DNA from 3 places in the Gottfriedia acidiceleris genome. Region 2 is predicted to be linked to each of the others. Evidence: riboswitches for the same ligand, from Rfam matches in the RefSeq annotation. Region 2 holds a riboswitch; each other region holds the start of a gene.
What was found. Region 2 has a riboswitch for S-adenosylmethionine ahead of mtnK (S-methyl-5-thioribose kinase). Riboswitches for the same ligand answer to the same signal wherever they lie in the genome.

Region 1 (3,933 bases), 660 kb from region 2:
AATCTAGTTATCCTCAATCGTTATCTTGATACTAAAAAGGTTGTTAGATTTTTGTGGATTTTACCTTTAATCGGATTGATTGTAATTAGTTTTACATTTTTCGTCCCAATTGCTTTTTTAGGTGTTAAAGGAGTTAATGATGTAGTGTTTCCTTGGATTTTCATAACTGATTCTCTTAGGATGGAATATGGGTTTATCGAAAGAGTGCTATATTTGATGCTTTATATATTCCTTTTGTTATCACTGCTCTTTGGCATATTAACATGGCATGTTGGTTTAAAACTATTTGAAGGAATGTTCTTTAATTATAATTTGAAACCTGCTAAAAAAAGGAAATTTTATGGATATATGATCTTACTATTTTTTGGAGTCCTTACGATGATTTTGCAGATGATTACTAACGAAAGAGAATTATTTGATCTTATTAAAATATGGCAAAATATCCGTTTTCCTGCTGAAGTCATATTAGTAGGTTTAATTTTTTTCTTATCTCGGAGGCAAAGAGCATGAAACGTATTTTAACGTTATTGTTAATTATGGAATTAAGTTTTATGTCTGGTTGCCAATTACTCGATGTTGATAAACGTTTTTTTGTCGTAGGCATAGGAATCGATCAAACAGATGAAAATGGCGTCTACCTTGTGTCAGTGAAATTAGCCATCCCTTCAGCACAAGTTGGAGCAGGAAGGTCTAATTTTCAAATTATCTCTCAAAAATCAACTTCAGTTTCTGAGGCAATTAGAATAATCCAATCTTTAGTAGATAAAAAATTGGATTTTGCTCATTGTAGGATAATCGCTATCGATAAAGAGCTACTAGTTGTAAACCAAATTGATTTGATGAAGTGGTTTATTAAACGGCCAGATATTCAAGGAGTTGCTTATGTAGCTGTAGGAGAACCATCTGCAAAAGAAGCTTTATCATGGAAGGTTAAATCAGAGAGATTAGCGGGTAACGCTGTTGTGTTAGCTTTTAATGAAGAATTAAATAGGTCACCATATGTAATGACAGAGATACTTAATGATTATTATATGCGATTGAAGGAAAACGGTATAGATCCATATTTACCTATTCTTGAACCGTTCGATAGTTCCTTTAAAATTAATACTTCCGCAGTTTTTAAAGGAACAAAATTTAAAGCTGTATTAAATCGCGATGAAACAAGATTACTTAATGAGCTTTTAAATCCAGAAAAAACAACACTAATTAATGTTGGAAAAGGAAAAAATCAATTTTACGTAAGTGCTGGAAATACGAAAACTGACATGGAAATCGTTGTGCCCAAAAATAAAAAGCCATATGTAGACGTTCATATAAAGGTAAAAGGATTTATTGAGGAATCTAAAAAATCAATACATCAAAATAGAGAATTGAAAGAGTATGAGAAAATAGCATCAATATTTATGAGCTCAAGAACAAAAAAATTTCTAGAACGGCTACAGGAATTAAATGTTGATCCACTTGGACTTGGGTTAAACTTTCAAGCAAAATACGGAGTGACAAAAAAAGAAATAAATAAGTGGGAAGAAATTTATCCGAAACTTGAATTTCGAGTAAAATCAGAAGTGAACTTAAAGGGAACTGGTACTATGTATTAACTTCGATTGAATGTTAATTAAATAATTATAAAATTTTATCTTTACTAATAAATACAACAATGAAAGCGCTGTCTTAATAAAAATGTTTAAATTCCATTATTGACAATCTGTTTACTAGGATTTAAGATTCAGTTAAAGAAATTACATAATTCAAACTTATCGAGAGTGACCGAGGGATCAGGCCCTATGACGTCCGGCAACCTCCTTTTTAAGGAACGGTGCCACTTCCTGCAGAATGAAATCATTCTGATAGATAAGTCGAAAACAATTGTTTCCGATGCCTCTTTCTGAATGAAGGAGGCTTTTTCTATTTTTTATTTATTTACGCAGGAGGTTAAACAAATATAATCCCAACTTAACCAATGAGAAAACTAGATAATTTTAATGATAAAGGAGAGAATAGAAATGAAATATGGTTTTTGGTTACCGATTTTTGGAGGATGGTTACGTAATGTGGATGACGAAAGCATGCCACCAACATTTGATTATGCTAAAGAGGTCATTCAATCAGCTGAAAAATGGGGATACTCGACTACTTTAATCGCTGAATTATATTTAAACGATATTAAAGGTCCAGAGCATGATTCACTTGAAGCCTGGTCAACAGCAGCGGCACTTGCTGCAGTGACGGAAAAAATTGAAATTATGACCGCGATTCGTCCAGGTTTTCATAATCCAGCCGTAACAGCTAAAATGGCTGCTAATATCGATCAAATCAGTAACGGCCGTTTTACGCTAAACGTAGTTTCTGCATGGTGGGCAGAAGAAGCTCGTCAATATGGCGGTATTTTTACAGAACATGATGATCGTTATGCTCGTACAGAGGAGTTTATTGATGTTTTAAAAGGCTTATGGACAGAAGAAACATTCAATTATTCAGGAAAATTTTATGATTTAAAGGGTACGAAGCTTGCTCCTAAACCTGTTCAAAGACCAAATCCGATTCTTTATGCAGGTGGTGAAAGTGAAAAAGGCAAGCAAACAATTGTTGAAAAATGTGACGCATATGTGATGCACGGTGGAACAGTTGAAGAAATTAAACAGAAAGTAACAGATATGAAGGTACGTCGTGAACAAACTGGCAATGCACCTTTAAGTTCTTTCGGTATGGCTGCTTATGTTATTTGTAGAGATACAGAAGAAGAGGCTTTGGCTGAGCTTGAAAAAATTACGACTGTGAAAGATTCAAGCGGTTATGCTGGCTTTAAAGACTTCACGACAAAATCACAATTAGAGCAACAAATACAATTACAAGATTACTCAGTTTCAAATCGTGGTCTAAGACCAAATCTAGTAGGGACACCAGAGCAAATTGCAGACCGAATTTTACAATATGAAGAAGCTGACTTAGACTTATTATTATTACAATTTTCACCTCAACTAGAGGAAATGGAACGCTTTTCAAAGCAGGTTATGCCATTAGTAGAACAAAAACGTAGTTTAATAAAAAGCTAGAAAGGGGATATTAAAATGAGTAAGGTATATGTAATACATGAAAACAGTGAGTGGACAATCCATTTAACAAAAAGATTAGAGGAGCTTGGAGTTCCTTATGAGGAATGGCATTTAGATGAAGGTACGGTAGATTTATCAACAGAACCACCAGAAGGGATCTTTTATAGCCGAATGAGTGCTTCTTCTCATACACGTGATCATCGTTTTGCTGCTGAATTTACTGGGCAAGTATTAGCTTGGCTTGAAGCGCATGGTCGTACGGTTTTAAATGGAACGAATGCCTTGAAGCTAGAAGTTAGTAAGGTTTTACAATATTTAGAGTTAAACAAATATGGTGTTAAAACACCAAAAACGATTGCAGCTGTCGGTAAAGAAAACATTCTTAAAGCAGCTAATAGCTTTGAAGGACATTCATTTATTACGAAGCACAATCGTGCTGGTAAAGGATTAGGTGTCCAGTTATTCCATAGTGTTGATGCTTTAAAAGCTTATGTTGATGGACCGACTTTTGAAGAACCAGTCGATGGTATTACACTTATTCAAGAATATATCCAATCACCTGAAAGCTACATCACTCGTTGCGAATTTGTAGGAGGAAACTTTGTTTATGCTGTTAAAGTAGATACTTCAGAAGGGTTTGAACTATGCCCAGCGGATGCATGCCAAATTGGTGATTTATTCTGCCCAGTAGGAGAAGAAGTAGAAGAGAAGCCTAAATTCCAAATCATTGAAGGCTTTGAGGACGAAATTATAAATAAATATAAAGAGGTTCTAGCTAAAAATAATGTTCAAGTTGCTGGAATCGAATTTATCAAAAATGCTGAAGGGACAATTTTTACTTACGATATTAATACAAATACGAACTATAACTCAGATGCAG
Region 2 (3,933 bases):
TTTATTTTGTAATAAGTAGCCGACCATATTATCAGTTAATAATGTAACTGGAATACCACTTTGGTTCAATTCCCAAGATGTCAGTCTCGCACCTTGAAATACTGGTCTTGTTTCTGTTGCATAAGCCGAAATTTCCCAGCCTTTTTCTTTTGCTAAGTGAAGTGGAGCTAAAGCTGTTCCGTATCGACTTGTCGCAATACTCCCTGCGTTGCAATGAGTTAATACTGCAGCTCCGTCATGTAATAATGTTAAAGCATTTTCTCCGATTTCCTTGCAAGTTGCCTCATCTGCTACATGTAATTTAATCGCTTCTTCCATGATGATTAATTTAGCTTCGGATACAGTCACTGCTTCTTTACTTGATCCAATTAGTTTTTCAACGGCCCATGCTAAATTAACTGCAGTTGGTCTAGCACTAATTAGTTCATCCGCTAATAATCTTGCTTGTTGATGAAATTCATCAATTTGTTCAGTTTCAAGTTCTCGAACACCTAAATAAAGTCCATATGCAGCTGCTAAACCAATCGCTGGTGCTCCTCTTACTTGTAATTTTACGATTGCTTCACGTACATCTAATAATGTCGTTGCATCAAAATAGTGTATTTCCGTTGGTAGTTTAGTTTGGTCTAAAATTTTTAAACTTTCACCGTTCCATTGTAATGATTCAGGTATTTGCTGTAATGTAGTCATCGATTATTACTCCAATCCAATAAGTAAATTTCCAATATTCCTAATAGTAAATCTATTTTTTATACAATAAACTCCGAATTTTAAGACTTTTTTCTTTGCTTCTATTTTTTGATTATGTTCTAATGAATCAATATCTTCAACGTGAGCAAGACCGATACTTCTTCGGATTAATTCACATCCAATAACCCCAATTGCATCCACCCAATAACCTTCTAATTTTTCTTTAATCAGAGCTTTTTGGTTAAATGGTCTAACACTATGCTGTTCCCATAGTCGAATAAATGTTTCATTAAACACTTTTTCAATGTTTAAAATGTGTTCAATAATTTCGTCTTTTAGTTCAGTACGGCTGAAAAGTTGAAAAAGCAAATTTGCTTGAATTTGCCCTAAATCAAATCCGATCGGTCCGACAAATGCAAATTCCGGGTCAATTACTTTGGTTTCAGTTTCAGATACGAAAATGCTTCCCGTATGTAAATCACCATGTAATAAAGCTTCTTTTTTCGATAAAAAATCTAATTTTAGTTTCGCAACCTCAATTTGTAAATCTGCATCATTCCATAGTCCTTGAATTTCATCTGTTAATTCTTCTTCAAAACTATTTGTTTCACTGTTAAAGAATGGATCTGTATAAACAAGGTTTTCTGTAATATCACATAAGTCAGGGTTATTAAAAAGATACTCTAGCTCTTTTTTCTTAGCTGGTGAAGTTCCGAAGTCTGAAGTGAAAAATAATGATTTAGCTAAAAATTCACCGATATGTTCAGCTAAAAACGGATAGCTTTTTTTCTCAATGAAACCTTTTCGTAAAATTTGTAAGTGTGAAAGATCCTCCATTACAGTTACGGCTTGCTCTTCATCATGTTCTAAAATTTTCGGTGCATGTAACGGGATTAACTCATTGTATATTTTTGTCGCATTACTCTCGATCGTAGCTCGCTTTAAAGTAAGTGGCCAGCTTTCACCAACAACTTTTGCGTATGGTAGAGCCTGTTTAATAATTAACCCTTTCTCGCTTCCTACTGGATTAACTTTAAATACTAAATTTAAATTCCCATCCCCAATTTCTATGCATTCACATAGTTCATTTTTAAAATAGCCAAGTTTTTGTAAATAAGTAATTGCAGTTGCTTCTGTTAATGGTCTATATTCTTTTCGTTCAATGACAGTCACTAAATTCATCCCCCTTGAATTTTGCAAAATAAAAAGCCTCTTTTCAGAGACGAAAAGAGGCAATGCTAATTGGCTTTCGTCTCTTATCTACCAGAAAATTTCTTTTCTGTTGGAATTAGCACCGTGCCTTACTGAGCATTTAAGCTCAGGCGTATTCAATACGCCCCATTTCACAATGGTATTACGGTCGGTTGCTGGGCATCGTCGGGCCAAATCCCTCCGCCTACTCGAAATAAGAGTTCGCATATTTGATTTTATAATCGTATTTTAGTTTATCGTTTTTTAATTTGTCAATTACTTTTTTAAAACTTTTTGTAAATTTCTTCTTTTCTGTCTTCAAAAATAGGAATTGTACCACGTATTTCATCGACTTTTTTCGGATCAATTTCGCCAAAAACGATTTCTTCATTCGTGCTACCTTTAGTAACTAATTCTCCCCAAGGGTCAATGATCATTGATCCTCCACCAAATGTATTTGCTAAATCTTTTCCTACTCGATTACAAGCAACAACATAACACTGATTTTCGATTGCTCTTGCTTTTAATAAGATTTCCCAATGGTTCATTCTTTGAATTGGCCATTCGGCAACGAAAAATAAAACTTTTGCACCTTTTTGGGAATGAGCTCCAATCCATTCCGGAAAACGCAAATCATAGCAAACAAAACCTGCAGCCGTTAATCCATCAATTTCAAAAAGGCCATCTGTTTCACCTGATTGTAGATAATGATGCTCGTTCATTAACTGGAACAAATGAACTTTATCATAAGTTTTTACTAATTCGCCAGTACAGCTAATAACAAATAACGTATTCGTAACACCATTTTCCCTTGCAATTGGGAACGAACCAGCAATCAATATTACGTTATTTAATTTTGCGATGGACTGAAGTTCAGAAATAACAGCTTCTTGTTCTCCTGTGTGCAAACCAATTTCTTCCAAACAATAGCCTGTTGTCCATAATTCTGGTAATACTATTATACGGACATTTTCTTTAACAGCTTCGTTTATTTGAGTTTTCATTTTTTCTAAATTAGCTTTTGATTTACCTAAAATAACGTCAGATTGAATACACGCAATTTTAATCACAATTTATTCACCCTATTCTAAATTTTATAGACATTTTTAAATCGAGCATATATGATGGTGAAAGTTATTGCAACAGTCGTTCATGAAAATCATTCGATTAAGAAACGATCTATTCAAATTAATTTTATTATATTTTTGGAGTGATTAACTTGAATCATAGTAAACTATTAAACAATTTACCAAAACAATTTTTTGCTTCACTAGTCCAAAAAGTGAATCAGTCAATAGGTAATGGTCATGATGTCATTAATCTTGGTCAAGGAAATCCAGATCAACCTACACCAGACCATATTATAAAAGCATTGCAAAAGTCTGTTGAGAACCCATTAACTCATCGTTATTCTCCGTTTAGAGGAATGAGCTCTTTAAAAAATGCTGTTGTAGAATTTTATAAACGAGAGTATGATGTTGATTTAGACCCAGATGAAGAAGTAGCCATATTATTCGGTGGAAAAGCTGGATTAGTTGAGCTACCACTTTGTTTATGTGACGAAGGAGATACAATTTTAGTTCCAGACCCAGGCTATCCAGACTATTTATCTGGTATATCTCTTTCAAAAACAGTTCCATACATGCTTCCATTACTTGAAGAAAATCAATTTTTACCAGATTATAAATTAATTCCTCAGGATGTTTTGGAAGCTAGTAAAATATTATTTATTAATTATCCAAATAATCCCACAGGAGCTATAGCAACAGAAGAATTTTTTAAAGAAACTGTTGAGCTAGCAAAAAATAATCAAATTACCGTTTGTCATGATTTTGCTTACGGTGCATTTGGTTTTGACGGCAAAAAACCTTTAAGTTATCTTCAAACGCCAGGAGCAAAGGAATCCGGGATTGAAATTTATACCCTTTCTAAAACTTATAATATGGCTGGCTGGAGAATCGGTTTTGCAGTTGGAAATAAAGAGGTTATTTCAGCAATTAATCTATTACAGGATCATCTTTATGTTAGCATCTTCCCTGCTGTTCAAGAAGC
Region 3 (3,933 bases), 1.3 Mb from region 2:
GTAATTTTCTATTTTACATTGGATTAAATTGCAAATTCCCAAACTTTATTTACGATTAATTTGCAATTACTAGTTTTTCAAATAAAAAAGAGGGTTCCCATCAAAAGTTACAGTTGGGATACCCTCTCTTTTCTTATTATTGACTTACAGGTACTACAGCACCTTTATATTTTTTAATGATGAAATCTTGAATTTCTTTAGAGTGTAATACTTTTACAAGCTCTTTGATTTCTTTTTTATCTTTGTCACCTTTACGAACAGCGATAATGTTTACATATGGAGATTCTTTACCTTCTAATGCAATAGCATCCTTCATTGGGTTTAATCCAGCATCAATCGCGTAGTTTGTGTTAATTAACACTGCATCGCCTTCATTGTTTTGATAAACTTTTGGAAGCATTCCAGCGTCTACATCAGCTTGGAATTTTAAGTGTTTTGGATTCTCAGCAATGTCTTTAATTTGAGCTGTAGTTGGATCAATTCCAGCTTTAAGTTTAATTAAACCTTCTTGTTGTAACAAGCTTAACATACGACCATGATCAGCTACTGAGCTACTCATGATAATTTTAGCTCCATCTGGTAGATCATCTAAGCTCTTATATTTTTTAGAGTAGACTCCGATTGGCTCGATGTGGATCCCACCAGCGTTTTCAAATTTATAACCATTTTCTTTCATTTGAGATTCTAAATATGGAATGTGTTGGAAATAGTTTGCATCTAATTCTTTCGAAGCTAGTGCTTTATTTGGTAATACATAATCTTGGAATTTAACAATTTTTAAGTTAATTCCTTCTTTTTTAAGGATAGGTTTAGCTTGTTCTAAAATAACTGCGTGAGGTACATTTGATGCACCAACCACTAATTCTTTATTTTTATCTTCTCCACCTTTATTACATGCTGCTAAAGATAATGCTAAAACACCTGCTCCTAAAATTCCTACGATTTTTTTGAAATTCATTGTCAGTTCCTCCCTTATATGATTAAGCTCTTTTATCTATTTTTGTTGTTACTAAATCACCAATAAATTGAAGAATGAATACGATTAATAAAATAATTACTGTCGCAACAAGCGTTACTTGGTTATTAGAGCGTTGGTATCCTTCCATAAATGCTAAGTTACCAAGTCCACCACCACCTACTACACCAGCCATTGCTGTATAACCAACAATTGCAATTGTAGTAACAGTTAAACCTGAAATAATTGCTGGTAATGCTTCTGGAATTAATACTTTTACGATGATTGTAAATGTGCTAGCTCCCATTGCTCTTGCAGCTTCGATAACACCTTTATCAATTTCACGTAATCCGATTTCGACCATCCTTGCATAGAATGGTGCAGCACCAATAATTAATGCAGGTAATGCTGCTTTTGCTCCAAGCATAGAGCCAAGTATAAAGATCGTAAATGGAATTAATAAAATAATTAAAATGATAAACGGTATTGAACGAAAAATATTTACAAACGCTGCTAGGATTGTATTAAAAAATTTATTTTCAAGAAGCTGATCTTTACTAGTTAAAAATAAGAATAAACCTATTATTAGTCCAAAAATGAACGTTGCAAGAGCAGCGATTACTGTCATGAATAATGTTTCATGAGTAGCTAAAAGCATTGCATCCCAATCAACATTCGGAAAAAGTTGTGTCATCTTATGCTACCTCCACTTCAACTTGTTTTGATTCTAAGTAAGCAATTGCCTCTTTGATGTTATTTATGTCTCCAACAAGTTGAATCTTCATTGTCCCATAAGAGCCTTCAGCAGTTTGAACAATTTTTCCTTGCAAAATGTTAATTTCTATATCAAAGTGCTTAACAACCTCAGAAATATGAGGTTGATCTGCTTGACCATTTTTAAAGGTTAGCTTATAAGTATTATCCTTCCCATCACCTTCAGAAATTACTTCACTGTCTAATTCTTCATCATTGCCTTTGATTTGCGTCACAAATTTCTTTGTAATTGCTTGTTTAGGACGAGTAAATACATCAACAACATGGCCCTCTTCTACTACATTTCCGTTTTCCATTACAGCTACTCGTTGGCATATCTTTTGAATTACATGCATTTCATGAGTAATTAGGATAATTGTAATACCAAGCTGCTTATTAATATTTGTCAGTAAAGCTAATATTGAATCTGTTGTTTCAGGATCTAATGCAGAAGTTGCTTCATCGCATAAAAGAACATCTGGGTTATTAGCAAGTGCTCTTGCAATTCCGACACGTTGCTTTTGACCTCCACTAAGTTCAGAAGGATAAGCATTTTCTCTTCCTTCAAGACCTACAAGTTTAATTAATTCTTTTGCACGATTAATGCTTTCCTTTCTTGAAACTTTAGCAATTTCAAGTGGGAAAAGTATATTTTCTAATACTGTTCTCGACCACAATAAATTAAAATGTTGAAAAATCATCCCTATTTTCTGTCTTGCTTTTCTTAACTGACTTGATGAGCATTTAGAAATCGATTGACCATTAATAATCACTTCACCCGATGTAGGTGACTCAAGTCCATTTAGCATTCGTAATAGCGTACTTTTCCCTGCGCCGCTATATCCGATCATGCCAAAAATTTCACCCGCTTCGATCGTTAACGAAACATTTTGTACTGCGGTAACTGTGCCCTTTTTACCTTTGTATGTTTTACTTACATTATTTATTTGAATCATACACTTGATCTCCTTTCAAAACATTCTAACAACTTATCTTTCAATTTTTTGTAAGTAAGTACTTTTTTAGTCGCATAAAACAAAAAAACCTTTCAACTCACATGAGCAGAAAGGTTTAACATACAAAAAGTATTCCTTTCTCTCATCTCTCAAAGCATATGCTTTGCAGGAATTAGCACCATTTCAATGACAATCATTGACGGTTGCTGGGTTTCACAGGGCACAGTCCCTCCACCTCTCTCGATAAGAGTTAACTTACGATCTATTAAGTTGTTTAACGCAATTTCTTTAACGTAAGTCCAATTCTACAAAGTTAGACACTAGTTGTCAACAATTTTCTAAAAGTTTTTTTTCGTTATTAACACTCGTATATTGAAAAATTGTTTCCATTAGTAGTAATAATCGATAGTTCCCTTCAAAAGAAGCATCACTTAGTTTTATTAAGAGTCCTAACCTTTGCGAACCTGAATTTAGATATTCCCATCCATCTTTTGAAAAATTAACTCTAAGTTGCGGAATCGAACGATCAATTATCTCGATAAAAGGAGCCTTTTTACTTAACTTTATATACACTTTTTCATTTAGACAGTTAAATTCTACAATCCTTTCTTCGATTGGCAAAATAATTTGCAAATATTCTTTTTTTATAAATAAGTTTCTAGCTTGTCCAATCCACTCCTTGATTTCCATAATAAACACCTCTTCCGGATTCTTTAATCTTATTTTCTCATAGATAAGAGGTGTATTCTTTATAATTCGCTCGACATTTACCTTGATAATAATCTATATTTTAATTTTATTTCTACAGCATTCAACTCATTTCCCGAGAAATATGTCTAATATCTGGAAATATTTTAAGCCAAATAAAAAGAGTGCAAATAGTATGCACTCATCGTTTAATATATAAATTATATTTTTTTAACAATTCATGTAAATATGGTACAGACTGGAAAGCGTAAATTTTTTGTTTCATTTCCCCATTTTCAAAAATAAGTAAACAAGGTACACTTTCAACCTTCCAGCTTTGAGCTTCTTCCACTATTTCATTAATATTCACCTTACTTAGAGGTAAATTTGGCAGAATCTCATTTACAATTTCTAGCATTTTAGAAGCGACTTGGCATGTACCACACATTGCGGTATAAATATAAATAACTGTCGTCTCTTTTGATTGAATTCTTTGCATTATTTCATTCTTTGTCCATTGCTGCATAATCTTTATTCCTCTTTAATTTGTACGTAAATAATCTGTAAATACTAAAATATCTG

Region 1: another riboswitch for S-adenosylmethionine. It lies ahead of MY490_RS16490 (LLM class flavin-dependent oxidoreductase); the one in region 2 lies ahead of mtnK (S-methyl-5-thioribose kinase).
Region 3: another riboswitch for S-adenosylmethionine. It lies ahead of MY490_RS19560 (methionine ABC transporter ATP-binding protein); the one in region 2 lies ahead of mtnK (S-methyl-5-thioribose kinase).

Annotation. Positions count from the first base shown of each region.
Region 1 is NZ_CP096034.1:3,478,114-3,482,046, reverse strand. Features, by position in the region: gene MY490_RS16500 (GerAB/ArcD/ProY family transporter) at 1-510, shown strand, start outside; gene MY490_RS16495 (Ger(x)C family spore germination protein) at 507-1,598, shown strand; SAM riboswitch class I at 1,752-1,858, shown strand; gene MY490_RS16490 (LLM class flavin-dependent oxidoreductase) at 2,004-3,053, shown strand; gene MY490_RS16485 (ATP-grasp domain-containing protein) at 3,069-3,933, shown strand, end outside.
Region 2 is NZ_CP096034.1:2,819,743-2,823,675, forward strand. Features, by position in the region: gene mtnA (S-methyl-5-thioribose-1-phosphate isomerase) at 1-690, opposite strand, end outside; gene mtnK (S-methyl-5-thioribose kinase) at 697-1,872, opposite strand; SAM riboswitch class I at 1,944-2,102, opposite strand; gene MY490_RS13390 (carbon-nitrogen family hydrolase) at 2,166-2,948, opposite strand; gene MY490_RS13395 (pyridoxal phosphate-dependent aminotransferase) at 3,092-3,933, shown strand, end outside.
Region 3 is NZ_CP096034.1:4,117,792-4,121,724, forward strand. Features, by position in the region: gene metQ (MetQ/NlpA family ABC transporter substrate-binding protein) at 137-958, opposite strand; gene MY490_RS19555 (methionine ABC transporter permease) at 981-1,649, opposite strand; gene MY490_RS19560 (methionine ABC transporter ATP-binding protein) at 1,651-2,664, opposite strand; SAM riboswitch class I at 2,804-2,914, opposite strand; gene MY490_RS19565 (hypothetical protein) at 2,992-3,354, opposite strand; gene MY490_RS19570 (thioredoxin family protein) at 3,554-3,877, opposite strand; gene MY490_RS19575 (ribonuclease M5) at 3,893-3,933, opposite strand, start outside.